Regions from separate parts of the Pseudoalteromonas simplex genome, predicted to be linked through region 2. Evidence: predicted binding sites of a transcription regulator. Region 2 holds the regulator's gene; the other holds the start of a gene.
What was found. Region 2 encodes MetJ, which represses methionine synthesis genes. Its sites were predicted from a motif close to TAGACGTCTAGACGTCTA; they were not measured.

Region 1: IRQ78_RS08055 (methylenetetrahydrofolate reductase) is a predicted target of MetJ. The motif match lies at 1,531-1,548, and genes of this name have one in related genera.

What each region holds. Positions count from the first base shown of each region.
Region 1 is NZ_JADILN010000003.1:121,920-137,134, forward strand. It holds gene IRQ78_RS08050 (M16 family metallopeptidase) at 1-1,346, opposite strand, end outside; gene IRQ78_RS08055 (methylenetetrahydrofolate reductase) at 1,594-2,550, shown strand; gene IRQ78_RS08060 (sensor domain-containing diguanylate cyclase) at 2,547-3,515, opposite strand; gene IRQ78_RS08065 (DEAD/DEAH box helicase) at 3,557-4,798, opposite strand; gene IRQ78_RS08070 (DUF3581 domain-containing protein) at 4,894-5,595, opposite strand; gene IRQ78_RS08075 (DUF3019 domain-containing protein) at 6,118-6,513, shown strand; gene IRQ78_RS08080 (response regulator transcription factor) at 6,510-7,202, shown strand; gene IRQ78_RS08085 (ATP-binding protein) at 7,199-8,389, shown strand; gene IRQ78_RS08090 (MipA/OmpV family protein) at 8,373-9,215, opposite strand; gene IRQ78_RS20740 (S8 family serine peptidase) at 9,533-14,863, opposite strand.
Region 2 is NZ_JADILN010000004.1:236,033-251,247, reverse strand. It holds gene priA (primosomal protein N') at 1-2,155, opposite strand, end outside; gene rpmE (50S ribosomal protein L31) at 2,389-2,604, shown strand; gene IRQ78_RS10405 (malic enzyme-like NAD(P)-binding protein) at 3,140-4,381, shown strand; gene metJ (met regulon transcriptional regulator MetJ) at 4,481-4,801, opposite strand; gene metB (cystathionine gamma-synthase) at 5,026-6,285, shown strand; gene metL (bifunctional aspartate kinase/homoserine dehydrogenase II) at 6,290-8,635, shown strand; gene IRQ78_RS10385 (penicillin-binding protein 1A) at 8,719-11,229, opposite strand; gene IRQ78_RS10380 (pilus assembly protein PilM) at 11,362-12,441, shown strand; gene IRQ78_RS10375 (PilN domain-containing protein) at 12,429-13,001, shown strand; gene IRQ78_RS10370 (type IV pilus inner membrane component PilO) at 12,991-13,596, shown strand; gene IRQ78_RS10365 (pilus assembly protein PilP) at 13,593-14,129, shown strand; gene IRQ78_RS10360 (type IV pilus secretin PilQ) at 14,152-15,215, shown strand, end outside.

The DNA.
Region 1 (15,215 bases), on a different contig from region 2:
ACAAAGTACTTGTTTGCTACCGCTTTGATATCTTCTGGCGTGATGCTATCAGCAGTTGCGTACAGTTGGTTAATAACCTCAGGGTCGCGTTCAAAATGCATGTAGCTTGCAAGCGTTGACGCAATTGACTGCGATGAATCAAGACCATTAATAAAGCTATATTTTAGGTTTGATTTTAAATCAGCTAACTTTTGCGCATCTACTAACTCAGTACGCGCTTGTGCATAGGTACGGTTAATCGCATCACGGGCTTTAGCAAGGTCCGCTTCGTTCTCTACTTTAACAAAAACATGTAATAAACCTGGATCTTTAGTATCTGGGTTATAGGTAAACATTTGGCTGGCAATTTGTTTATCAACAACAAGTTCTTGATAAAGTGCCGAATTATTAGAGAAATACAGCTGTGAGATCAAATCAAGAGCGGCACGGTCCTTTTGAGTAGGATCCCATGCCGTGCCTTTGTATGACACAAGCAACCAGTGGCCTGGTAAACCATCATTTTTCTCATGTACATATTTTGCTGTTTTTTGCTTTGGCTCAACAGGAATGTCTGCTTGGTAATCGCCTTTTTTCCAGTTACCCCAATGCTTTTTCACCATCGCCATGGTTTCTTGTGGATCAACATCACCAACAATGACTAAAGATACATATTCTGGTTTATAAAATTTAGCGAAAAACTCTTTACCGTACGCCATTTGATCAGGCATTGCTTCAATGTCTTCGAAAAAGCCCATTGTAGTGTGCTTATACGTATGCTTTTCGAATGCTTCGTTACGAACTGCAGAAAGTAACTTACGAATTGGGCTAGCATTATTCTTTAAATACTCACCTTTTACAGTCAGCGCTTCGGTGCGGAACTGCTCTTCGCTGTATGTCAAGTTTTGGAAAATATCAGCTTCGATTTCAAGTACTTTATCTAAGTGCTCTTTTGAGAAGTTTAAGTGATAGTTCGTGTAATCGTTGGTCGTATACGCGCGATTATCAACACCCGAGTTCTTTAAAATATCTGAATACACATCTTGCGGGAATTTTTCAGAGCCTTTAAACATCATATGCTCAAAGAAGTGGGCAAAACCGGTTTTACCTGCTTCAACTTCATTACGTGAACCAACCGATACCGGAATTTGCAGTGACACAACATCTGGGTAATCCGTTTTAACGACCATCACGCGAAGGCCGTTTTCAAGCTCTTCTAATAGGTAATCTTGGCTAAATACACGGTTATCACCTTGACTGACTCGCTGCTCAATTTCGACTTCTTTAACCATAGTTGACTGTGAGTTACTTGCGCAGCCACTCAGCGCCAGTGTTACAGCAACACTGGTTGCTAATAATCTAAATTTCATAATGTTCCCTTGTTAGTTATTTTTCTCATAATCATTGCTGCTTGATTATGCATCAAAGCGCCAGAAAATATGAGGGTCAGCGCAATAATTTATGTAAACAGGTGTGTCAATTTAACTAAACGCTCAGCTTTAAACTTGAGTAAAATTCATAGTCATTGAAAAACTTTCATGAAAAAAATCTATCTAGACGTCTAAATGGCTGCTATATTATTTGTCATAAACATTAGCACGAGCTGGAATGAGGATTATGGCTTTATCATTACAAGAGAAAATTGAAGACACCAACCAAGGCGTCTACCTGATCGGTACCACACCTCCAAAGTCAGGGACTGATAAAGCACAGCTTGAAACCATTGCCCAAAAGCTACTTGGTCGTTTACACGAAATTGAATACGATGGCGTGATTATTTACGACATTCAAGATGAAAGTAGCCGCATTGCAAAGCCGCGTCCTTTCCCATTTAAAGAAACAGTGGATCCACGTGAATACAGCCAATTACTTCGTAGCTTGTCACAACTAGATGTGATCACATACAAAAGCGTAGCGCAACGAGGTGAAGCTGAATTTACCGAATGGCTAAACGAAACACGTAACGACTTCGAATTAAAAAACTTAGTGTTAGTGGGTAGTCCATCATCTCATGGCGATATCAAACTAAGCCTTCCTGATGCATATAAAACGCTTGCAAAACAAAGCAGTGATGTGTTTTTAGGTGGCGTTACTATTGCCGAGCGTCATGCTAGCAAACGCAATGAACATGAGCGTTTAGTTGAAAAAACAGCACAAGGTTGTAAGTTTTTCATCTCACAAGCCGTTTACAATGCCCAAGCAACGATTGATTTGATCACCAGCTATGCGCGTAGCTGTAAAGCACAAGGCACAACACCAAAACGCATTATTCTAACGTTTACCCCTTGTGGTGGTGAAAAAACCTTAGAATTTATGGAGTGGTTAGGTATTTCGGTACCAGAAGCAACTAAGTATCGCATGTTAGATTCTGCAAATACATTGAGTGAATCAGTGCGTATTTGCCGTGAGAATCTCGATTTAATTTTACAAAGCTGTGCGCATTTAGATGTACCGCTAGGTTTAAATATTGAGAGCTTAACTAACCGTAAAGAAGAAATTGATGCGTCAATTAACCTTTACCGTTTACTTAAAGCAACCATGGAATTAAACCTAGCTGAAAAGCAAATAGCTTAGCGGGCAAGTTTAGAGGCTTGCTTTTTCTCATACATATCTTCATCAGCCCGCTTTAATAGCTCAGCAAATGTTTCTTTAGGTTGAGCTACAATACCTGAGCCTATACTCAAATTAAGTTCAGGTATTGCCATATGTTTAAGGTTTTCTTTAAACGCTTCATTAAGTTTGTAGCTAATCGCTTCGATACAGTTGTTACTTTTCACTTGCAGAACCGCAATAAATTCATCTCCTCCTAAGCGGCCAATAATATCAGCCTCTCGTAGATATTGCTTCAATGTATCAGCCAGACATATCAGTGCTTTATCTCCTACTTCGTGACCATGCTTATCATTGAGTGGTTTAAAGTTATCTATATCGATAAACAAACAACAGATATTAAAGCCCAACCGGGCGGCAAGATTTAATTTATGTTGACAAAGTAAATTGAGTGCGCGGCGATTATAAATATTTGTGAGGGGGTCTAGCATCGCAATTTCACGCATTTGGGTGAAATTATCAAGTAGAGCTAAATCATCTTCCACCATATCCCTAAGCTGTTCGATGAGTTCTAAAAGACTATGCTGATAATCAGTTTTCTTAAAATCCATTACACAAAAAGTACCAAACGGTTCCCCGCTCGGCCAAGTTATAGGCACACCTAAATAGGATTCAACGCCATCGACAGTAAGTGGACAATCATCCCATTGATTATCTAGACTAACTTGTGGAATGTATAAAGGAGCCATATCTTTTAATACCTTTTTGCAAAAGATATTGTCGTCAATGGCTAACTCGATTCCAGCATGGTAAGGGTTTTCTCGTTGTTCGCTAGAAACAATTATGCGGTATGCTTCATCTGTCTTATGAACAATAAAGCCTGCAGGCGCTGAGAATAACTCGGTCATTAAATCGACTGTTTTTTGCCATTTTTGCAAAGAAAACTGGTTGTCAGGCTGACAAAATGACCATTTATTAACTTCTAACATACTACACACTTATTTTAGTCAGTGGATAGTATAAATATACGTCACTTTTTACGGTGTCTCATACTTTTTTGACCCAAAATACGCTTTTTATCTCGCGAGCGACGAGCTTTATTAGTGTTTTTTCTTATATTTTTAGGCTCTTTCGTTAAATCTGGCTCATACCCCGGTAACCACTGAGGAGTAAGTCTGGTGCCCAGTAAAATGTCTATTTCATCTAATAACCATTGTTCATCAATGCTAACTAGCGACAACGCTAACCCTTTTTCGCCAGCACGACCTGTACGACCTATTCGATGCACATAATCTTCAGCCACATAAGGTAGCTCATAGTTAATGACATATTTTAAAGAGGCAATATCAAGGCCGCGAGCGGCCACATCAGTCGCGACTAATACCCTAGTTACACCAGATTTAAAGTTTTGTAATGCTTTATCTCGCGCCCCTTGGCTTTTATCACCATGAATTGATTCGGTTTTTAAGCCATCTTTAGACATTTCTTTAGCAAGCACATCAGCAGTTTGTTTAGTTCGGGTAAATATCAGTACTTGCTGCCAATTTTTCATGCCAATCATGTGTGACACCAGCTCACGTTTACGGTCTTCATCAACCGCATAAACTAGCTGCTCAACTTCAACCGCTGCCGAGTTGCGTTTATTCACTTCAACTAGTTTAGGATCATCTAGTAACTGCTTACTAAGCTTAAAGATACTGTCATCAAATGTGGCTGAAAAAAGTAAGGTTTGGCGTTCTTTCGGCACATGACGCAAGATACGTTTTATCTCGTCAATAAACCCCATATCAAGCATGCGATCAGCTTCATCAAATACCAAGGCATTAATACTAGAAAGTTTAATACTGCCTTTGATCAGATGATCAAGTAAACGCCCCGGAGTTGCAACAACAACCTGCGCCCCTTTTATGGCTTTAATTTGTGGCCCAATACTAGCGCCGCCATAAGCCAATGCCGCTTTTATTTCAGTATGCGCAGCATAACGCTCTACACTTGCAAAGACTTGCTGTGCGAGCTCTCGGGTTGGCGTTAAAATTAGGACTTTAACAGCATCAGGGAGTACTTCAGCAGATAACAAATTGTGCAGTAGTGGTAAAACAAAGGCAGCAGTTTTACCCGTACCAGTTTGTGCGCTGCCCATTACATCTGCACCCGCTAAAATAAGTGGGATGGTTTGCGCTTGAATTGCTGTGGGTGTGTGATAATTCTCTTCTTGCAAGGCTGTTAGCAATGCAGGTGCAAGATTTAACTCTGAAAAGGTCGCTACTGACATAGTCTGAAGTATATTTAGCTATAAAAACGCTATTGTACGCTGAACATCAGCAACAAAAAAGGCGCAATAAGCGCCCTTTGTCGTAATTGTAAAGATTACGCCGGTTTAAGTGACTCTTTACGGTGATTATAAAAACTAATTAGGTCATCAACCGTTGTTTGGCAGTAATCACGAATGCCAGATACAAGCATGTGCTTTTCACCCGCCCCTACTTTTTCGCCATTTTCTAACAGGTTGAAGCGAAGCGTAATTTTTCCGCGTTTGCCAGTAAACTCAAAATCAGGCTCAGCAAACTCTAATTCAGGTGCACTGATATCAAGGCGGTCAAGGTTAATCAACATTGATTCGTAAATCACCATTGGGCGGGCTGGGTTGATCATCACATCTTGCTTGCCCATTAATGGAATGATGACATGTGGGAAGGTAGTACCAGAAAACTCAACATAGTTTTTTATTAAGCTATTTGTTAACTCAGGACATTGGCTAACAGCCCCTTCACGCTTTACTTTTAGCATCACTTTTTCGCCATCGGTGATAGCAAACTCATCAGCACCTTCAGGAAAAGTCAGCTTTGAATTTTCATCAACCATACCGGCAAAAGTGAACTCCATTTTTTCACTAATACCATAGCGGTTTAAAACCAGCGAAAAAAGTAAATCGCCCGGCACACAAAACTTTTTAGCATCTTTATCGTGTAACGGATTGAAATCATCCGCCACTAACTTAGCAAAGCGACAGCCTTGCTCGCGTGAGATAGAAACGTAATCAGCATGCTGCTGATAATAAGGACTTAACATATTTGTTCACTGCTTAAACTACTTATAACCTATCTATACTATCAGAAAAAAAGCACACAGAGGTCGAATCTGTTGAGTATCATTTTCTATATTAACTTTGTGAAAGACTAATTACTTTCAGAGCGCGCACCAAATTGTATCAATTTGTACGAAACAATTAACAAATAAGCGTGAATAGTAAAAACTAATAGCGCATTTATATAGTGAAAAATTATTACATAAAAACAAATATAAATTCACTTTATCTTTTAAAACAACAAGCTAATAAAGATCTGAACGAGGCACTACAAAAAACTCTGAAACACAAGCTTTAATGTAAGGCAATTTGTAGCTAATGAAATAAATGAGGTATGATAAGCGCGCTTTTTTATCATGAAATAACTCATATAGACTGCATAAATAATAATGATAATAAGCGGTAAATAAATGAATACTCACTATGATTTTGAATGGTTTCATCTGTTTTTAATGGTAAATATTGCTTTGAAATTTAGACGACCAATCGCTCAGGGACTTGGTTAAATGATAAACCGATTAAGCTGGGCGGCTCTGCTTTTTTGTTTTTGCTGCTACTCTCAAGCTGAAGATAAAGCTGAACAGGTCTTTTTTAAAGTTTCACCAACAGTCTGTGTGACAGAAGCAAAACAAAAAGCCTGCGAGTTTAATGTGCAAGTTCATTTTCGAGTTGCTCCTTATGAAGAACTTTGTTTAGAAGTAACCCAACGCCCTCATTACACTCAGTGCTACACGCAAACAGGATTAATAGCCAAACAGTTTTTAATCAAAACAGAATACCCTCTTACCGTTAAGTTAATTAACCCTTTGAGCAGCAACGTTGTTAAACAGCAGCGTCTCTCAATAGTTAGCTATGAAGCCAAAGATTACCGTATAAAGCGGCGCTTTGGCTGGAGTTTATGATGCAGCATATTTTTTTAATTGAAGATGATGTGAAACTAGCCAATTTAATTCAAACATTTTTATTAAAACACGGCTATACCATTGATGTATTTAATACAGCTGAAGATTACCGTAGTAGTGAAATTACCTTTATTCCCTCATTGATTATCTGTGATGTGATGTTACCTGATGGCAATGGTTTTGAATTAATTTCACAACTAAAAGAAAAATACACCTGTCCTGTTATTTTTTTAACAGCTTTAGACTCAGTGCAATCACAAATTAAAGGCCTAAACTTAGGTGCTTACGACTACTTAATAAAGCCCATTAAACCTGAGCTATTATTAGCGAAAATTAAAACAATCATCGCCCACACTGTAAGCCAAGATAACTTTTCAGATCACAGCGACTGTTTACGCATAGACAGTAAAAAGCGTGATATCTACTTTCATAATACTGCTCTGAACCTAAACGAGAGTGAATTTGATATTATCGCCTATCTAGCGAAGAATATGCCGCAGCCAGTCTCTCGCGAAGTGCTGTTTAAACATGTCATTGGCCGTGAGTATGACGGACTAGACCGCGCTATAGATTTAAAAGTGAGCCGATTACGTAAAAAACTCAAAGATACGATAAGCAGCCACAAAAATTCGTTGGATATTAAATCGGTGCGAGGCAAAGGCTACAGTTTGGATATTTCAAAACTATGAAGCAGCAATTTTTTAAGCTTTACCTGATTATCACAGTAAGCTTAATTGCTTTAGTTCTTGCGTTTGGTCAGCTTTATAATGAGTTTTTTTCTAAGCATGTGCCGAGTATACAAATTAGTGTTGCTGAACTTACACAAATAGCAGAGCAAAAAGACTCGCGGATCAGTAGCCTAAGCATAAGTGAAATTGCATTGCCTGATTCTTTGCTCAACACGTTTAATCAAGACGGTATTATCAGTGTCACTGAGCATAATCAGCAATTTATATATCTCAAGGGCAGTAATGGTAGCATTCAAAAAGTTGGCCCCATTAACCTGATTTCACACGCAAAAACTGACTGGTTTGCTTTTTTCGCCTTTTATTTTTTGCTTGGTGTGATGATTTTATTGTTTATACGCCCAGTGTTTCGTGATTTGAGCTTATTGCAACGTGCAGCCTACCGCTTCAGCAAAAAACCGCAACGAATAGAGCTCGATATAAAGCCAAATTCATCCATTGCACCGCTTGCAAACACCTTTACTGATATGTCTGAGCGTATCAACAAATTTGTGCAGCTTCATAGCGATTTATCCCGCATTATTTCTCATGAAATTCGTACCCCACTCTCGCGTATGCGATTTGCGTTATCAATCGCAGAGCTAGATTCGTTAGAAAGTAGCCAAATAGAGCGTGATATCGATGAGATTGAATTGCGCTTAGAACAATATTTATCGTTTGCTCGTTTAGAGCATCAACAAAGTGTGTTTAATCAGGAGAAAGTTAACTTAACTAAACTGATCAACACGGAAATAGCTAAATTTGATTTATACAAAGAACTCAAATTTATTCCAACTCTTGAGGTTGACGCTGCTTTTTGCGAAACAAGCTTTATGGCAATCGCGGTACAAAACTTACTGATCAACGCCACAAAATACGCAAAACACACTATTTATATAAGCACTGAAGAGAAAGCAGGTAATTACTTGATAAGCGTCACAGATGATGGACCAGGGTTGCCTATAAATGCTGATGCGTTAATTGAACCATTCAAACAAGGTGAAGGAGATAAATTGGCGAGTGGTTATGGATTAGGACTTTATATAGTGCATCGTATTGCTAGCTGGCATGGCGGTAAAATTGGTTTAGCCAATAACCTCGAAACCGGCGGCGCTCAAATCTCAATCAGTTGGCCTAAAAATGGTATGTAATGCCAGTAAAACCTGAGAAATAGCCATTTTTATTAATCATATGTGAGTTAGCTAAATTGCTATCAAGCCAAGTGTGCTTTAGTTTGAAATCAACACTAAAATTATCACTGATCGGATACTCGTAACTTACTTTTAAATAGTAATTGGTGGCACTTTCTAAATTATAACTTAATAAGCGAGTTTTGCTCTCAGTGGGGCTAACCGTGTAGTAATAGTCAATTAACTCTTCATTTTTGTAGTTTATACCAGCCTCAATGCCAGCAATACCGGAAAACAGTGTAAATGCTTGGTAGCCATTGAATAAGATTTCATAGCCATTATGAACATTGGTTATATCGTGCACGTATGCCGCACTCAACCAAATGTCGTCATAAATATTTAAAGCTGATGAAAAGCCAGCCATATAAGAAAGGTTGCGCTCTATCGGTGTTAAGTTAATTGGTGAAGCACTTGGAATTGTAGGTCGACCTGAACTAGAACGAACCACACCTGTCGCGTAGAGTTTATCTACCCCATCTAACTCAAAGAAGAAGCCATCATCATTAAAGCGCCCCAGTAAATCAATATAAAATTTCTCAGATTCAAATAAGCTGTAACCAATAGAAAAATCATCGAAATACCAGCTATCACCATAATAAGCCAAGCTTGGCAGAATTGGCGAAATAACATCATCGGCATCAAGTACTGGGTTCTCAATACCACCGTAGCCTAGCGTAACGCTTGCATGAAAAGTAGACTTTTTAATCAATTGCGGCTGCTTAACATCATCCTGCGCAAATGCAGTTGATGCAGCTAAGCAACACATTGAACCAAACAACCTTTTCATTAACGTAACTCACCTTAATGCCGTAATAAACGACTACTATACTAACTTAATAAACTAAAACTCTTTTAGCCCTTTCTGTGCTGGGGCGATCATAGCGTTTGCATACATTTTTGTATAATTTTTTTGCCACACAACGCAGTAAAATGACTTATTTTATCTACTATCGTCAAACTAACATACTGAAAGAAATATTAAATAGCTTGTACATTTTGCTACATAGGTTTTCAGTTTTAGTTATTAAATTCCATTATTTAATTTACTCAATGACAAAAAAAGGGCCCGAAGGCCCTTTGCTACATAACACACTTAGGGAGTGTTTAGTCTCGTTTCATACGGCGACGAAGACCGGCAAAACCAGCTAATAACACTGTTATCCATGCTAAAGAGCCGCTTGAGCCAGAGCTTGATTGCGCTTCTTCTTCAGGAACGACTGTTGTTTCTTCAGCCGTTACTGTCACAGCAACTCCTAGTTCCATCGCTTCTATTCCATCACTTACCAATACAGTAAACTGATGCTCACCAGCCGTTAGACCTGATACTTCAGTGATTGCTGATGTTGGACTTGCGATAGTACCTGGGCCTTGCCATGAGAAAGTTAACTCATCGTTATCTAAATCATGAGATGCTGAGGCATCTAGGGTAATAACGCTGCCTTCAGTGACTTGCTGAGAACTTGCTTCAACAACCACAACAGGTGCGTCGTTTACTGCCTCGACTGTTAACATAAAGGTTGTGCTTGCTGCGTCTGATGGGTATTCAATATCAGACACCATTACAGTTACTTCTGTCTCACCAGAGAAGTTTTCATTTGGTGTAATAGTTACTGTATCGCCATCAACTTCGTAGCTTACATCATCAGAAATTACCGAGATTTCATTCTTCGAGTTCTTTTCATCAATGTGATAAACGTCGAAGCTAATTGGTGTTTCCTCAGTTGTCACCATATCATCAAGTGCAATCACTGTGATGTTACCAGGGATCGCCAGTGTTGCAGTTGAAGTCATGTCATTCAGACCCGAGATTGCTGCTTTAGCTGCAACTTCAAGTGTTTGACCTGTAGCGGTTGGCATAACTTCGGCCCATGCGGTGACTTCAAATTGTGATGACTCTGGACCAACATAGTCCATACATACTACGTATCCATCGCTGATTACTTCATCTAAGTTGTTATAAGCAATCTGAATACCGCGATAGCTTTCAAGAGGACCGTATTGATATTGTGCACCGCGGAAACCTTGTAAACCGATACTTCCAGCAGGACGAGTAGTACCAAAATCTAAATTATCGTATGCATAGTAAATTTCATGCTCGCCTTTACCAAAGCGCGTATTGGCATTAAACAGCACTTGGAAGTCAAATGAGTTATCACGTTTAGTGTAAGTGTATTGACCCGTTTCACGATCATAAACAGGGTTGTCGTAATCTGACGCGTTATCCCACTCAATAATACCCCAACCTGTTGTTGTACTTGCAAGTGAGATCCCTTCGTTAGACGATAAACCCACTGACATTACTGAACGTAATAAGCCGCTCTCTGCAAACTCCCAACCACGCCATAATGGACCCATATTCTCATAAGGGAATGTTTCATAAGGAAACGGATTATGCACTGGGAAGAAGTAACGACTACCGCCTGTATTCACTGTCCCCATACCACGAATTTGAATTATCGAGTTTTGGATATTTGTATTATCAGCATTGTTATACAGACTGAATGTGTCAAATGCACCATTGTAAAAGCTTGCTATTGGTAACGAATAACCACTTCGTGAATTATATAGATTACTTTCATCGAAGCCTGAAAGCATAGGCATAATGCCAAACTCAGATAAGTCGACATAACCGCCTGGGTTTGAGTTACCAAAATCAGGTGTACGACACATTTCATCAGTGATGTTATCAGTGACGATGTAATCTGGCTCTACATCTCGGGTATCCGCTTGTGTGCCCGTTACAATAACTTTACCATCAGCAATTTCAACGTTGATTTCAGATGCTGTTGAAACCATTACATTTTCTGCTTTGATATCAAGACCAGCAGGAATATCAAGTTCTAGTGAGAACTCACGATCTATACCTGAGTTATTCGCTAATACTTCAAATGTGTAAGGCACCATATCGCCCACTTTTGCACCTGTATATGGCGCATCAAGATGAGCAACATCATTGCCACGGTTAAGCTTAAATGGAATAGAGCCTAGATTGCCATGATTTACGGCTGATGTGCCCACATCAAGCAAAGAGTAGTAAACGCTGTCTGAATCAAATTCCATATCCCAATTAACAGTCATTTCAACAGTGTTTTGACCATCACTGCTAGGAAGACTGGCTGTCATTCCTGACGCCTCTTGGTCAGACACAACGGCTGTGGCAAGTTTAAAGGTTTCTTCTAACGCACCAACCGATGATTCATTTGAGTTGTAAATTACAACCCAGTATTCACCTTCTTCTGGGTTGTTAATATTACAGAAGTTATTGTAAATGATATGGTTAGATACACATAAGATCTCGTCTTGCGGCTGAACAATACCATCACCGTTATAATCTTTACCTACATAGACGATAGCATTACCGACTTTTAAAGTACCTTCTAACTCGGATTCAACACCTACGCTTTCAGCAATAAAACGTTTTGCGTTCGCAGGCACAGTAACAAACTTAGTAAATGTTGCTTCATCTAGAATATCACTAGCATCAACTTCTTCTGTTCGATTCATAGCCCACGGGAAAGTACGCTCATCATCTTTTGGCAAAGTTACTGTCGTGATATCTGCTTTAACCGGCTCATATGCGCGTGCAACAGGTGCTTCAACACTCGGTAATACAATACCTTTAGCAACATAAGTGCCTATATTTGAATGAGCAGTTGTTTCTAATGAAGATGGTAAATTACCGCGGTCATATTTAAACGCTACTGGCCAATGTGCATCTGGGATACCAGCTTCTTCAGCTTGGAACACAAGGTTGGTATGAAGCTCAACTTCTGAGTTACTAAACCAATCTTGGGTATCCATGATTGATGCTTTAACAATGATTGTTTGCGTTTCACCTTTTTTCAGTGTGAAAGTTTTCGGGAAGATATCAATATTCACACCATTTTGAGCGGTTTGTGAATTAACATCAAATGCCCAGTTTTCAACATCTTCATGGCTTACAGTCCAGGTTCCATCTTCTGTTGCTTTGATAGTTCGAACCCATTGACACTCTGGTGCACAAGAAAAGTTAACCAAATTTGGTAAGTTAAGTTTGTGAGGTGTACCGCCATTATATGGATCAGCCGCTAAGAAGTTGTCGGCTGTTTCGTCCATAACAAAACCTGCTTCAGCTGCTAATGCAACATTGATTCGACCTGCACCAGCACGGTAAATTTTAGCATCAGCAACAACATCATTTTCACTGTTTAAACGATGGTACTTAACTACGTTTTCGGCAGTCATTGATAGTGCAGATTGAATCTCGGCCGCACTCCACTCAGGATGAATCTGACGCAGTAATGCCATAGCACCGGCAACATGAGGTGATGCCATAGACGTGCCGCTAATCGCTGCATAATCTTGACCATGTGGTGCCACAAAAGGATGCTCATCAGAGTATGCCGCATAAATATCAACACCAGGAGCTGCAAGTGTTGGAGCTAGTACTTCAACATTCGAATAAGATGGACCACGCGATGAGAAGGTTGCTAACCAATCAGCATCTTCAGCATCAACACGGCGCTCAATCACTGTTGGCTTAATAGTGATCATATGACCTTTCTCTGATGTGCTATCAACCCAATCTTCTAAACCGTCATCGGGCCACACACCATTCCATTGATCATAGGTAAAATGAACGCCTGGTAATGAGTAAGCCTCAGGTACTGTAGCTTGATCACTGTCACGGTTGAACATAATGAAACCATCAGCGCCACCGGCTTTTACATGATCTACTTTTGCGGTACGAGCATTGGCAGCTGTATCTGTAGCTGAGTGACGTTGACAGATTACAATAACATTCGTGCTGCCATCAGCCGCACCAGCTATTTCTGTCCCATCGTTGTAGAAATTAAACGTATTTTCAGGATAATCGGCAGTACAGTATCCATCAGAGTCTTTAAAGCCATTGACGTCTTCATAGTCTTTAGCCCAGACAACAACGCCGGTAATTTCTTCGCTATTAATGGCACCGCCAACTAACCCCATATCTGACCAACTTGGTACTTCAGAACCCATCGTTTCATCAGCAAAGCCCGCATATTCAACTGCAGTTTCAACGACAACAGTACGGCCATGTGTTGTTGCTGCAACTTGCGCAAGCCACGGCGACGAGTTATCTAAATAGCCAAAACATTCAGCTGCGCCACACCCCTGACCGCTGTTACCTGCTGCCGCGGCAACATTGATGCCCGCTTCACGCGCTGCTAAGAATGCAAGTTGTACTGGATCGGCCCAAACGTTTGAGTCGGCTCCACCAATTGAGAAGTTGATTACATCAACCCCATCAGAAATTGCATCTTCAATACCTGCTACAAGCGCTTCACCAGGACAACCTGCGTATTCTTCACTTGATGGGTAACATACTTGATAAGAAATAATATTTGCATGCGGTGCAACACCTGAGATTTCAGGGAATAAACCCTCTTTCAAGATATTGCCATCAGTATTTTCACCAAAACTAGGTAGCATATATGGAACGTCTTTGACTACGTTACCTGCCGCAGTTGACGCAACATGCGAACCATGACCTTGATAATCTTCACCAATCGCTGGCCAGCCTGGGATCATGGCATCAAACGCATCTGTGATCACATCGTAAGAACGTACACCAATTAGTTTGTTATTACATTGAATCTCTTCTGGCTCTTCAACACAGTCACCAACATAAACGCCCGCACCAAATGGGTTTTCATGCTCATAACCATCAGCACCCACAGCTGCAAATGACGGGTGATCTGAGTTAATACCTGTATCAATAATACCTATGATTTGGCCTTCACCTTTGCCCTTGATCCCACTTGGAACACTTGTTCCATCCCAAATTTGATCAGCACCGATGTGCTTAGGGCCTTCATCTGAAAGTAAATCATAATTTTTAGAACGCATTACTGATACAACAGAGCCAAGCGAAGCGACCTGTAATGCCTCTTGCTCTGTCATTTTTACAGAGAAACCATTTAGCGCTTTAGTGAATTGACGGCGCATCTCTGTACGCCCTGTAACTGCCGTTACGTTTTGCATAACAGCACGTTGTTTCGAATAAAGCTTGTTTTGATATTCTGTAACGGCTGAAATTGCAGGCTGACCTTTTTCAAAAACTTTGGTAATACCTTGAGCTTGCATAGATTTTGATAAAGACGAAGTTAAGTCTCTAGCTTCAAGAGCAACAGAGTTATCACGTAAACGAATAATATAAATATGTTCGCCACCCAGACCTTCTTCTTTAAATTTGCTTGCTTGGCTATTTAATTGAACATTTAAACCATCGTTTTGTAGCATGCTTGAAGAGTTACCTTGCTCGAACTCTTTGGAAAATGCTTTCACTTCTTCAAATGTAATATTTGGTGCTTTTAATTGGTGCTTAACTTGATTGTTCTCAACACCGACTGCATGTGCAGCACTAGCACTATAGAGAGCTGCAGCAACAGCGATCGAAAGTGTTTTGACTTTCATAAAGTATCCCCTGGATAGTTAGTTTGAATAGTTATTCAAGCTTTTTGAATTTCCATTTCAACGCTTGTAGTAACAATATAACCACAGGGAGAATCAAAAATGACGTACATTCGTGTAGCGTTTTGTACACACTGTTAACATTAAAGTTACCAAAGGTGGGCTAATATAGCGTTTCTATATACAATATCTCTGAGTACAAAATAGAAGTAGCATATTTAATTTAGGTAAGAAATGAAGATTAAATTGATTTATTAATCAATTAATTATGATTATGCAGTGGTAAATCGTATAACTCTTATGCAACTATAACTTGAGCTGGATCATGGTTTTCAAATTCTAAGCAGTAAAGGCT
Region 2 (15,215 bases):
CTAAGCTCCAACGCACCTTTTGCGCTAATTTACTGGTACTTATATAGTCGACCATTTGCGCTAAATATTGGTGTAAGTGGGAGCGTTCCTGCGCCTGAATATGTAACTGAAAGCGATATTTACCTGCCACACGTTCTAGTGGTGCGGGTATCGGACCGAGCAATTGTATACCAGATACGTTCTGGACAGGAACCAAATCAGTTAAAAAATCCATCACTTGATTTATGTTATGTCCTTCGGCACGCACCATAGCCATATTTGTGATTGGTGGAAGTTGCGCGTCTACTCGTTCTGTCAGTGCGTAACGGGCAAAATCTTGGTAACCATTATTAACTAAGTCTTGCAGTAGCGGGTGCTCAGGAAAGTGAGTTTGTAATAATACTTGCCCAGGTTCACCACTGCGACCTGCACGGCCTGCCACTTGCGTAACAAGTTGCGCTAAATGTTCAGTGGCGCGAAAGTCACACGAATATAATCCACTGTCTACATCTAGGATTAAAACAAGGCTAACATCGGCAAAGTGGTGGCCTTTTGCCAACATTTGCGTGCCAACTAAGATGCGCGCACCGCCTTGGTTAATATCATCAAGGGCTTTTTCTAAGCTGCCTTTACGACGAGTTGAATCTCGGTCGATACGACTAATCGGAATGTCAGGGAAGGTTTGTGTTAAAAACTCTTCGATTTGTTCAGTGCCTTTACCATTTGGAAAAATCTGCGTACTGCCACAATCAGGGCATTGATGAGGCACTTGGTGTTGTTCACCACAGTGGTGACAAATCATCTGGCCAATGGCTTTATGAAAGGTTGCACTGGTGCTGCAACGTGAGCACTCACTTAGCCAACCGCACTCATGGCATATAAGGGTAGGCGAAAAACCACGACGGTTTAAAAACACCATCACTTGCTTACCACGTTCTAAATGCTGGCGCATATAGGCAAGGCTGGCATGGGCAATCCCTGCTTGCTCAGGCTGACCTTTCATGTCCATTAATTGGAACTGGTTATCAGTACTGGTTTGGGCCCGTTCAGTGAGGCTCAACAGCTGATATTTGTTATTAATTGCTTTATGTAAGGTCTCAAGTGCTGGTGTGGCACTGCCTAGAACGAGCGGAATATTATGTTGGTATGCTCTATAAGCGGCTAGGTCTCTAGCATGATAGCGCAATGTATCTTGTTGCTTAAACGAGCTGTCGTGCTCTTCATCAACGATGATCATGCCAAGTGATAAAAAAGGTAAGAAAATACTTGAACGTGTGCCGATCACTATGGCGCAGCTGCCTTTTTCACAAAAACGCCAAGTTTGTAAGCGTTCGTTATCTGTTAGTGCTGAGTGCCATAGCATAATTGGGGTATCGGGAAAGCGACGACGAAAGCGGTTGACAGTTTGGGGTGTTAAGCCAATTTCAGGCACTAATACTAAGGCTTGCTGACCTTTTTTCAGTACTTCTTCTAGGCATTGCAAATACACTTCGGTTTTACCACTTCCGGTAACTCCTTCAAGCAAAAAGCTTGTAAAGCCACGAGCTTGGTTAATGCTGGTGCAGGCAACAGCTTGCTCTTTATTAAGCACCGGCTTGCTACCGACAGTCGGCGCGCGTTGCTGCCATTGGTTATCATGCTCAATAAACTGGGTGATCAGTTCTTTATCAAGCAGACTGTCGATGGTTTTTTTTGTAAATCCGAGCGCTTTTAATTCTGTGACCGATGACTTGCCCGACTCGGCTAGCTGTTTTAATAAACTTAACTGAGTTTTTGCTTTTAATGACGGCAGTTTTGCACCTTTATCGGTCAGCTCAACCATATTAATACTGGTTTTATCTGGGCATTCGCCTTGCCTTAATGCAGCCGGAAGTGCCGTATGAATGGTCTCGCCCAATGGGTAACAGTAGTAGCGTGCTGTGAATTTTAGTAATGCTAAATGTTGTTCAGATAACACTGGCGTGTCGTCTATAACATCAATAATCGGCTTGATTTTGTCAGCGGGAACATCGGTTGATGTTTTAAGAGCCAGTACCACGGCAACCTTTTTTTGACTACCAAATGGCACGCGAACCCGCATACCTGGCTTTAACTCAGGGCTATGCAGCAGCTGTTCAACTTTATAATCGAAGGTACGCTGTAAAGGGACTTTTATGGCAACTTCTACAAAGTGCATAACAACTCAACTGAAACAAAGATAGAAAGATAATGTACTAAAATTGCAGTTAAAAACCTACCAACAAATACTGAACAACAGACCACTTGGTTATTTTTTTAGCGAAAGATGTATTTAAAGCTTGTCGTAAGGCGTCTTGAGCTATAAAATACGCGGCCTATTAATTGTATTAACTGCGTATGGTGCCAGACTTCGGGTTTGGAGAGCGATACGGCCTTAACTAGAGGTTCCCTATGAAAGAAGGTATTCACCCTAAGTACGAAGCTATCACTGCAACTTGTTCATGTGGTAACAAATTCGAAACTAGCTCAACTCTTTGTAAAGACATCCACTTAGACGTATGTTCTGAGTGTCACCCGTTTTACACTGGTAAGCAAAAGATTTTAGACACTGGCGGCCGTGTTGATCGTTTCAACAAGCGCTTCGGTGCACTTAGCAGCAAGAAGTAATCTCTGCTGTTTAGTTAAAAAAAGCACCTTAGGGTGCTTTTTTTATGCCTAAAATTTACAAAACTCATTATTAAAGCTGCCACTTACTTATCGTCTTCACTTATGTATCTTGCATAACTATTTCTGGTTGTTATGCCCATTATGTCGCTAATTTTGCAGACAAAGCGCCACCCCTTGGCTATATTCTTTGTTGTATAAACTTTCATAAAAGTTATTAAAAATAAGAAATTTAAATAACTTTGTTAGTAAATGCTGTGAACTTCGTTGAAATAGCTGTTTTGGGCTAATTTCGGCTAATTGCAGTGTACGTGCGTATAAAATACAACAACACGTGCTTAAAAGATCATAAATAGATGAATTTTTATGTCTGATTAATCGCAACTATGCGCAGAAATTGTTGGGAAATCCTTTAAAATTAAGCGATATAGCATATAACAGGATAGACCTGATAATACTTGGAATTTTTATACATTACAGGTATCGTACTGATGCAAGCTCTCTCACTTTTTAACTTTTTGCAGGATACTATCGCGTTATGTCAGATTTTCGTGAACAAGCATTACATTACCACGCTCACCCCGTTCCAGGTAAAATTAGTGTTGAACTAACCAAGCCAGCCGAAACGGTTAACGATCTCGCTTTAGCTTATAGCCCAGGTGTGGCTGAACCAGTCCGTGAAATTGCTGCTGATCCAGCAAACGCCTATAAATACACAGGCAAAGGCAACATGGTTGCAGTTATTTCAAACGGTACCGCAATTTTAGGTTTAGGTAACTTAGGTCCGCTTGCATCAAAACCTGTAATGGAAGGTAAAGCCTTACTATTCAAACGTTTTGCTGGCCTTGACTCAATTGATATTGAAGTTAAACACCGCACAACAGAAGATTTCATTAATACGGTTGCTAACATCGCTGATACGTTTGGTGGTATCAACCTAGAAGATATTAAAGCACCAGAATGTTTTGAAATCGAAAAAGCGCTTATCGAGCGCTGTGATATTCCCGTTTTCCACGATGACCAACATGGTACCGCTATTGTTACAGCTGCTGGTATGCTTAACGCCCTTGAAGTGCAAGGCAAAGATATCGAAGATGCTATCATCGTATGCTTAGGTGCTGGTGCTGCTGCTGTTGCTTGTATGGAGCTTTTAATTAAGTGTGGCGCACTGCGTGAACACATTTATATGCTTGACCGTAAAGGTGTGATCCATACACGTCGTGATGACTTAAACGAGTATAAGCAATTATTTGCTAACAATACCGATAAGCGTACATTACAAGATGTTATTGCTGATGCCGACGTATTCGTTGGTGTATCAGGTCCTAATCTGTTAACTGCAGATGATCTTAAGCTGATGGCAGACAAGCCAGTCGTGTTTGCATGCTCAAACCCAGATCCTGAGATTGCTCCAGAAGTTGCACACAGCGCGCGTAACGATTTAATTATGGCAACGGGTCGTTCAGATTTCCCTAACCAAGTAAATAACGTGCTTTGTTTCCCATTCATTTTCCGTGGCGCGTTAGATGTTCGTGCAACGGCAATTAATGATGAAATGAAAATTGCTGCAGTTCATGCTATTCGTGGCATCGCGAAAGAGCCTGTACCAAGTGAAGTATTAAAAGCGGCTGGCGTTGAGTCACTTGAGTTTGGTGCCGAGTACATCATTCCTAAGCCCATGGATCCGCGTTTATTACCACGTATTGCACGTGCTGTTGCTGAAGCGGCAGTAGAGTCGGGTGTGGCGCAAATCGATATGCCAGAAGATTACATGCGTTAAACTAAATTAGCCTTAGGTATAACGCTCAATAAAAAACTCAGCCTAGGCTGAGTTTTTTTATATCTGCGATTATCGGCGGTGATCCGATGGCCGAAATACTTATTCTGAATCAAGCACTGGGATATCTAATCCCATTTCTTGCATAATTCTTTTAACTTCTTCAGGTACCTTTTCAGGGTTGTCTTTACGTAGGTCGTCATCATTTGGTAATGGTTGACCTGTAAAAGCATGTAAGAAAGCTTCACACAATAACTCACTGTTCGTCGCATGACGCAGGTTATTGATCTGGCGGCGTGTACGCTCGTCAGTTAATACTTTTAATACGTTAAGTGGGATTGATACGGTAATCTTTTTTACTTGTTCTGATTTTTTACCGTGTTCTGCATATGGGTGAATGTATTCACCGTTCCATTTAGCCATAAGTTGTTTCGTTGCCTCGGTTGTCAGTGATTTACGCCTTATTCACAGCGCAAGATGCGGAAATTCTATCTCTTTAAAAAAGATAGTCAAATACTAGTTATTTGGCCATCTAGTGGTGTAAATGTATAAACTTCTATGTGTAAGCGATAAATGCTTTGACTTCTCATATTTGATCATCTAACCTTTTAGACGTCTAAACATCCAATTAAAGAATAGGTGATGAAATGAGCGAAAAAAATAAAGCGACGATTGCTGTTCGTCACGGCATTGAAGCCGATAAACATCATGGTGCGGTTGTGCCTCCTTTATACTTATCAACCACCTATTCGTTTGCTGATTTTGATACTAAGCGCCAGTATGACTATGGTCGCAGCGGTAATCCAAATCGCGATATCTTAGCTGAAACCTTAGCTGAGCTTGAAGGTGGTGCTAAAGGTATTATCACTGCAACAGGTATGTCTGCTGTGCATTTAGCCACTCAGCTGTTAAACAGTGACGACACGTTAGTGATCCCACATGACTGTTATGGCGGTAGTTATCGTTTATTCACCTCGCTTGAAAAGCGTGGCCTGTTAAAACTAAAAGTTTTGGATTTAACTAAATCTGAAAATCTCCAAGAAATTTTAGCGATTAAACCTAAGTTGATTTGGATTGAAACGCCAAGTAACCCAATCTTGCGTTTAACAGATATTAAAGCAATCACTAGTATTGCTAAGCAGTGTGGTGCTTTGGTTGCGGCTGATAACACCTTCTTATCACCTGCATTACAAAACCCAATTGAGTTTGGTGTTGATATTGTTGTGCACTCAACCACTAAATACATCAATGGTCACTCTGATGTAGTGGGCGGTGCAGTGATTGCTGCAACGCAAGAGCTAGGCGACGAGCTTGCTTGGTGGGCGAATAATATCGGTATTACTGGTGCACCATTTGACAGCTACTTAACGCTTCGTGGTTTACGTACTTTAAATGTACGCCTAAAGCAGCACCAAGAAAATGCCTTTGCCATTGCTGAGTATTTAGAAAGCTCTCCTTATGTGAGCCAAGTTTATTACCCTGGCCTTGCTTCTCACCCACAACATGAGCTTGCTAAAGCACAGCAACGCGGTTTTGGTGGCATGGTGAGCTTTGATATTAAAGGCGACATCAACGATGCTGCTGCGTTTTTAACAAGCCTTAAAGACTTTAGCCTTGCTGAGTCGTTAGGTGGGGTAGAAAGTTTGATTTGTCACCCTGCAACAATGACCCACGCAGGCATGGAGCCTAAAGCACGTCTTGAAGCTGGTGTGGGCGATACCTTGATCCGTATTTCTGTAGGCATTGAAGACGTAAAAGATCTCATTGCTGATTTAGACCGTGTTTTCAATTTAGTTAAGCCAGGTCAAGGACTGCAAGTTACAAAAGCTGAAGCTAAGCAAGCACAGCAAGATACACAACAAAACGCGTCATTTAAGTTAACGCCAGCACATACGGCATTGTGGTAGAAAAATGGTAAATATTGTTCATAAATTTGGTGGCTCAAGCTTAAGCTCGGCAGATCGTTATCATGCGGTAGCGAACATCGTTCTTGCTAATACTGAGCAGGGCGATTGCGTCGTTGTGTCGGCATCGGGTAAAACAACCGATACCCTGGTAAAGCTTTGGCAAAGTTACCAGCAGCAAGATAGCCAAGCTGTTAGCGATATTCTATTGCTTATTGATAACAATCAACGTGCGCTTATTGAGCAGCTACTTATAGGGCAGAATAAACAACAGGCGTTGGCACAGTTAAAAGATGAACTTGCTGTATTAAATGAATTAATTAGTCAGCAGCAGTTACTTGAAGCCCCTTTACTTGCTCATGGTGAAGTGTGGTCGGCGCGGTTATTGGCTGCTTATCTAAATCAGTTAGGTGTCGATTCGCAAGATGTTGATGCAAGACAGCTATTTACTCTAAATGGTGGCCAGCTTTTACATCAAAAAAACCAACAGCAATGCAGTGATGCGATTAGCAGAACACATATCAACGTAGTAACGGGTTTTATAGCTGCAGATTGCCAAGGTAATACGGTGACATTAGGCCGTAATGGCAGTGATTACAGTGCCACTTTGTTAGCGAGTTATACTTTTGCCAAGCAAGTGTCTATCTGGACAGATACACAAGGGGTATTTAGTACTGACCCTCGTAAAGTTAAAAATGCGGTTAAGTACGCCAAAGTATGCCGCGAGCAAGCTAACTTATTAGCGCGTTTAGGTAACCCAGTATTGCATGCAAAAACCTTGTCGCCGTTAAAAGACTCAGAAATTAAATTAGTGGTAAGAAGTAGCTTTGATTGTGATGCAACGCCAACCGAGGTAGTAAAAGAAGGTTATAGTAAAGCAAAACGTTTTATTACGACCTTAGATAACATCGATTTATTACGGGTTGATAAACTAAGCAGTGGTGAAGTCGGTGAGCTTAGTCAGTTAATTCAACACAGCCTGCATCACTTTACTAAAGAGGGCGATACTTACTTATTAGTGCCAGGTCAAAGCACTCACCAAGTTGTCAGCCACTTAGCGGGCCGTGCAAATATTGTCGAGTCAAATTTAAGTGGTTGTGCAGTAGTTGCCCCAACAGCTGATGTATCTGCGCTAACAGAGCAAGCCACAGCGCTTTTAAAAGAGCAAAGTATTCATCCTCGTTTTGTACAACAAGACGATAACTATGTGTTGATCTTAAACGATCAGGCAATTGATAGTGATGTTTTAACTCTTCTACATGACAAGCTGGTAAACAAAGGTCAAGAGTTGGCCATTATCGTTGCTGGCCTTGGTAATGTGGGCGAAGTGTTCTTATCGCAACTACAAGCTCAGTTTGCGCGTTTATCTGCTCAGTACAAAGTAAAAGTAGTTGCTCTTTTACGCTCTAAACAAATGCTTTTTAGTGCCAGTGGTTTAAATACCGAAACATGGCAAGAGCAGTGGCATAACGAAGCGCAAAGCTACGACAAAGCTGAATTATTAGCACGTATCAATGAACTAGATTATGAGCACAAAGTGGTGATTGATATCACTGCCAGTGAGGCGTTCAGTCAGTTATACCCTGACTTTGTTGAACTTAACTGTCATTTGATCAGTGCAAACAAATATGCGGGTACTGCTGCGAATGGTTGGTATCAAAACCTACGCACTAATTTGGCTGAGCGAAACTTGTTGTGGCGTTATAACACCAGTGTGGGCGCAGGTTTACCGATTAACTTTGCTTTAGCTGATTTGCAAAATAGCGGAGACAGCATTAACCGTATTGAAGGGGTATTCTCGGGTACTTTATCGTGGTTATGTAGCAGTTACGATGGTAGCGTGCCGTTTTCAGATTTAGTGCTTCAAGCTCAGCAAATGGGCTATACAGAGCCAGATCCTCGTGAAGATTTATCTGGCCGTGATATGCAGCGCAAACTACTAATCTTAGCACGAGATCTAGGTCTTGATTTAGAGCTTGATGACATTGCTTTGACACCACTAATGCCTGAACAGCTTGCAGCAGGAAGCTGGCAAGATTTCCTTGCAAACAAACAGCTACTTGATGAATTTATGACAGAAAAAGCAGCGCAAGCAGCAGCTGAAGGTAAAGTAGTGCGCTACACCGGTGCTATCACACTCTTAGATGGTAAGGTTCAGGCTCAAGTTGGTTTAGTCAATGTTGGCAAAGATGATGTATTAGCAAGCCTTAAACCGGGCGATAACATCTTTGTGATCAATTCACAGTGGTATACAGATAATGCATTGGTGATCCAGGGTCCAGGAGCGGGTAAAGAAGTCACTGCCGCTGGGGTTCACTCAGACCTGTATTGGCTGGTAAATAACCTAAAATAATTTTGCTGATCTTAGTTTAAATGGCTAAGCAAAAAGCGCCCCAAGGGCGCTTTTTTATTGTTTCAAAATAGCAACTTAGTTATTTAGAACAACTCTTCCTCTGTGCTGAGCTTTTCTTCAAATACGTCTGTTGGTTGATCGAGTACGTACTTAGTTGGTGCAGTGCCTTTAATGAAGTATTCAAAACGACTGGTGTAATCATTTTTGTGACTCAATAGACCTGTTGCTAAGTCGATTCGAACCGATACTAAACCTTCAGGAAGCTCAATAGGTGCTTCTGGCATACCATCAAGGGCTGCACGCATAAAGTCGACCCATGCAGGTTGCGCGGTTTTAGCGCCGGATTCTGCACCTGATATTTGCGATTTATCGAGGTTGCTATTGTAAGTCGAGCGGCCTAGCGCTTTTCCAGGGTTATCAAAACCAACCCATACAGAGGTCATTACATTGCGATTAAAGCCACTGAACCATGTATCAACAGAATCATTGGTGGTACCTGTTTTACCAGCTAAATCACGACGATCAAGTGCTTGTGCACGCCAGCCTGTGCCACTCCAGCCTGTTTTATGGGTCCAACTACCGCCCCCCCAAATTGCACTGTGCATAGCTTGCGAAATTAAAAATGCATTTTGCTTAGAAATGATACGAGGCGCACAGCGAGGTGTTTTCGTTATCTCTGCTTCAGTAAAACTCTGTTGATTCTGGTTAAGAGATGCAAACTCAGGGGTTACAGTTTGCTTAGGCGCATCACAAGCAAGTTCTGGCTCTGTTTTGAATAAAACAGTACCCGCCGAATCCTGAATTTCAGAAATAAAGTAAGGGGTAATTAAGTGGCCGCCATTGGCGAATGTACTCATACCGCGGGCTAGTTCAAGTGGAGTGATTGAAGCGCTACCGAGTGCGAGTGATTCACTGCGGTTAATATCGTTATTCAAAAAGCCAAACTTAAGCAAATGATCGGCTGTACGCTCAAGGCCAACACCACGTAATAGGCGCACCGAGATTACGTTCTTCGATTGTGCGAGTGCTCTGCGAATACGTATAGGACCATTATAAACCGCAGGGCTGTTCTTAGGGCGCCATGCCACACCTTGGCTTTTATCCCATTGATTAATTGGTGCATCATTCAAAATAGAAGCAAGAGTATAGCCATTCTCAAGTGCCGCTGAATAAATAAATGGCTTAATGTTTGAGCCTACTTGGCGTTTTGCTTGAACTGCGCGATTGTATTGGCTTTGTTCAAAGCTATAACCACCGACAATCGCTTTAATGCGACCATCTTGTGGGTCAAGTGAAACAAGTGCGCTCGATGCTTCTGGTACTTGGCTAAGGATATAGCTTTCATCTGCATTTTTACGCAGCCAAATTTGCGCTCCCGCTGATAAAATTTCGGTAGCTGTTTTTGGTGCAAAGCTTTGACGGTAACGCGTAATATATTTACGCGCCCATTTTAGACCATCCCACTCAACAGTGACTTGTTCACCGCTTTTTAATAGCACATCAATTGATTGTTCAGCGACGTTGGTGACAACACCTGCTAATAGCGGACCAAATTCTTTGACATCTTTTAATTTAGATAAGATCTCTTCTTGGCTAAGAGGGCTTTCATTTTCGCTGTCCCATAACTGAGCCGCAGCACCACGGAAGCCATGACGCATATCGTAAGCGTGTAGGTTATCAACAATCGCATCTTGAGCAGCCTGTTGAATGTTAGAGTCAACGCTGGTGTAAACTTTAAAACCAGTATTATAGGCGCGCTCGTGACCATAACGAGCTACCATTTCAGCACGAACCATCTCTGAAATATACGGGGCATAGACTTCAATTTCTGCGCCGTGAAATTTTGCAGTAATAGGTGCGTTAATTGCCTCTTCATATTCGCTTCGAGTGATGTACTTTTCGGTGTACATACGACCTAATACGACATTTCGACGAGCCTTTGCGCGAACTGGGTTACGAATAGGGTTAAGTGCAGAAGGTGCTTTAGGTAGGCCTGCAATCATCGCCATTTGCGCTAAAGTTAACTCGTTTAAATCTTTGCCATAGTAAACTTGCGCAGCTGCACCAATACCAAAGGCGCGATTACCCAATTCGATTTTGTTTAAGTATAATTCGAGAATTTCGTCCTTAGTTAAAATACTTTCAATGTGAAGAGCTATGAAGATCTCTTTAACTTTACGGATATATGCTTTTTCTCGGGTTAAGAAGAAGTTACGGGCAAGCTGCATGGTTATCGTACTTGCGCCTTGTTTCTTTTCACCGGTAGATATGAGTACAATGGCTGAGCGAACTATACCAATTGGATCAATGCCAATATGTTCATAAAAGCGATTATCTTCTGTTGCTAATATTGCATCGATTAATGGTTGGGGTATTTGATCTATTGTTACTGGAATGCGGCGTTTTTCACCAAATTGATTGATCAATAAGCCATCTCGTGAGAAAACTTGCATAGGTGTCTGTAACTGAACGTCTTTTAAAACCTGAACGCTAGGAATGTCGGGTTTAACGTAATAGTATAGACCAACTAAAGTGATTAGTCCTAAGAATGAGCAGATGATAATAAATTGTAAAGTTCGCTTTAATAAAATCACTTATATTTTCCCTAAATGGACTCCCAATTAGAATCGGAGACTGCTAGTATATATTGATTAAAAAATGAATAATATTTTTTCAGATAAAAATTATAACTTGTTTATTATTAAAACAAAGGCCAAGTTGCAAACATGCTAAGTCAGCTATTTAAAAAGCCTTCATCTATGATGGTAGGGATCGACATCGGATCACACTGTATAAAGGCAGTGTTATTGCAGGAGACAGACGCTGGTTTGCGGCTTGAAGCACTAGCTATTGAACCTATGCCTAAAGGCGCTATGTCTGAACGTTCTATTCAAGACATAGAAGCAATAGGTAATGTTATCGCGAAATTAAAAAGAAAAATACCTAAATCCGTACAACGCGCTGCTGTTGCAGTGTCTGGGCAAACCGTGATCACAAAAGTAATTTTTATGGATGTATCATTAACTGATGCTGAACTTGAGTCACAAATTGCTATTGAAGCAGACAGCTTAATTCCTTACCCCCTCGACGAAGTTAATATCGATTTCGAAAAACTGGCTATCAACGAAGCGGATCCAAGTAAAGTTAATGTACTTCTTTCGGCAGCGCGAACTGAAAGTGTGCAAGCTCGTGTAGGTGCTCTTGAAACAGCTAACTTAAAAGCGGCAGTGGTCGATGTAGAAAGTTATGCCCTCAGCCGAGCAATGGATGTTTACTATCAACAGTTGCCAAGCGATGCTTACAATAAGTGTGTCGCTGTGGTTGATATTGGTGCTGTTCTGATGTTGGTTAGTGTGGTGCAAGAGGGTGAAACAATTTATACCCGTGACCAAGTATTTGGCGGCGATCAATATACTAATAGTATCGTTGCTTATTATAATAAAAGCTTTGATGAAGCTGAAATAGGTAAAACAACTGGGGATTTACCACCAAATTATACTTTTGAGGTGTTAGCGCCATTCCAAACATCACTATTGCAGCAAGTAAGACGCGCAGTACAAATGTTCTTAACAACCAGTGGTAAAGAGCAAGTTGACTATATTGTTCTAACGGGTGGCACAGCTATGATTGATGGCCTTGACAGGCTTTTAATTGAAGAACTGGGAATCCATACGGTGGTTGCTGAGCCATTTGCAAACATTGAAATCTCCGCAAAAGTGGATCGGAATATGCTGCAGCGTCACCGAACTCAGTTTGCAATAGCCACAGGACTGGCATTAAGGAGCTTTTCATCATGCCACATATAAATTTACTGCCCTGGCGAGAACAGCAAAGAAAAGACTCACAGAATAAATTTATAACTGTGCTTTTTTCTGTTGTTGTTGTCAGCTTTATCAGTATGTATCTATTGAGCTCTTTTTACAGCGGCCTTCGTCAAGGCCAAGATGCAAAGAATAACTTTTTAAATACTGAGATCGCTCTTTTGAATCAACGTATTAGGGAAATTAATGAGCTTGATAAAAAGAAAGAAAACTTACAGCAACGAATGCGTTTAATTGAAGAGCTGCAAAGTAGTCGTAACTTAGGTACACAAATCATGGATGAAGTTGCGAAAATAGTCCCTGCAGGTGTCTATTTGACTAAGTTGGAGCGCCGTGGTGACCAAATTCATGTAACAGGTCGTAGCGAATCGAATAACCGCTTATCGACCATGCTACGTCAAGTTCAAAGTTCTTATTTACTAGAGCGCCCAGTAATGCAAGGCATTGTTGCAGGTGAGCAGACATCAAGGCTATTAAGTGACTTTAATATGGATTTTTATGTTAAACCGTTTGATCAGATAGGTGAGGCGCGTAATGAACCTTGATATCAAATCGTTAACTGAAATAGACTGGAATGAAATAGAGCTCGAAAACATGGGTGATTGGCCCATTGCTGTAAAAGCGTTATGTTGTGCTTTTGTAGCTGCAATCGTGTTGTATTTTAGTTATAGCTTATTGGTGTCTGATGAGATTGCCAGCTATCACAGCGCCGTAGCAAAAGAAACTGAGTTGCGTAACACTTACAAGCAAAAATATGCTTTAGCGAGCAACTTAGAACTGTATCGCCAACAAATGGTAGAAATGGAAGAGAAATTTTCTCAACTATTGAAGCGCTTACCTACCTCGAATGAAACACCTGGGTTGCTTGATGATTTATCTTATGTTGGAACGACAAGTGGTTTAACCTTCTTAAAAATTGGTTGGTTACCTGAAATTGAAAAAGAATTTTATACAGAGCTACCGATAAAAATTGAGGTGGTGGGTACTTACCATGAATTCGGTGAATTCGTTGGCAAAGTAGCACAGTTACCGCGTATTGTTAGTTTGCATGATTTTACAATTCAAACTTTAGGTAATGGCGAGCTTACTTTTAGTGTTGTAGCCAAAACATATCGTTACGAGGGGGGCACTAAAAAATGAAGAAGCTTTCCTTAGTTATATTAATGAGCTTTGCGTTAGCCGCTTGTAATGATGATACTGCTGAGCAAAAAGAGTTTATCGATCAGGTAAAAGCTAGCACAACGCCGAAAGTTGAACCGATCCCACAGATAGCGCAATTTGAATATTTTGAATACAGTGCAGGTAGACTTCGCAGCCCATTTGTTGCTCCGAAGCCTGAGATTATTCAAAATAACCTTGTGCAGGTGAAGAACTGTCTTCATCCTGATCCAAATCGAGTTCGCCAACCTCTTGAGAAATACCCATTAGATAATTTGCTTATGAAAGGTACCATAGGCCGAGCTGGCAATACTTGGGCACTCATCAAAGCGGCAGATGAAACGCTTTATCGCGTAACCGTAGGTAATTACATTGGTTTGTATCATGGTGAAATAAAAGAAGTGCACGACAATTACATAGAATTATTAGAATTAATCCCTGATGGGGCTGGTTGTTGGAAAGAGCGTCTGACAAAGCTAGAAATGTTAGAGGCGGATACAAATGGTGCAAGTTAATCTTATGAAAGGTAAAAAAAATATGCATAAAGGAATGGCTTGGTTTAAAAACATGCATAAGTTCATGTTAGCTGCACTTGCTTTTTTAATAGCGCAGTCAGCAGTTGCGGCACCTTTACTATATGATGTGCGTTATAACCCATTAATGAAAGGCGAAACACAACTACAGCTTGTGTTTGATGAGGCACTGACATTCGAACCAAAAGTCCAGGTGTATAACTCACCAGCACGCATCGAAATGTTATTCAGTAATGTAGGTGTTGATAATGAAATGCGTGATGTACCTGTGAACCAAGCAGGTATTCAGCATGTAACAAGCACCATGACCGCTGATGGTTTGAAGGTCGTTGTATCGTTAGATAAATTAAAAATCTATAAAACGTTCGCTAAAGATAACATCCTAACGCTGCATGTTTCTGATAACCCAATTAGTGGAGACGAAATAGCGGATCCACTCTCAGCAGCCAATAATTATATAAATACAGTTCAGTCGATAGATTTTCGTCGTGGTGAAAAAGGCGAAGCAAGGCTGTTAGTATTTTTACAAGACACGCAAGCAGCTATAGATGTTCACGAAAGTGGTGGCAAAATTATTGCTGAGTTCCACCATACTGATATTCTCGATGATCTACTTTATCAGCTTGATGTGATGGACTTTGGCACAGTCGTTAGCAATATTGAGACGTTTAAAGAAGGCAATATGACACGTATCGTGGTTGAGCCAAACGCTGCATTTAAATTCACTCATCAGCAAATTGAGAATATTTTTACTTTAACTGTCGAAAAAGATGATACACAACGCGCTTACCTTGAAGGGGGAATTGAGTATCAAGGACGTCCAATGACGTTAAACTTCCAAGATATTCCCGTGCGTTCAGTACTGCAAATAATCGCAGGTTACAATGAATTTAACTTAGTAACGAGTGATTCTGTTACAGGCAATATTACTTTACGACTAGAAGGAGTCCCTTGGGATCAAGCTCTTGACGTAGTATTGAAAGTGAAAGGCTTAGATAAGCGCATGGATGGCTCTATATTAATGGTCGCCCCTTCTGAAGAGTTGGCTGCCCGAGAAGCTAAAGAACT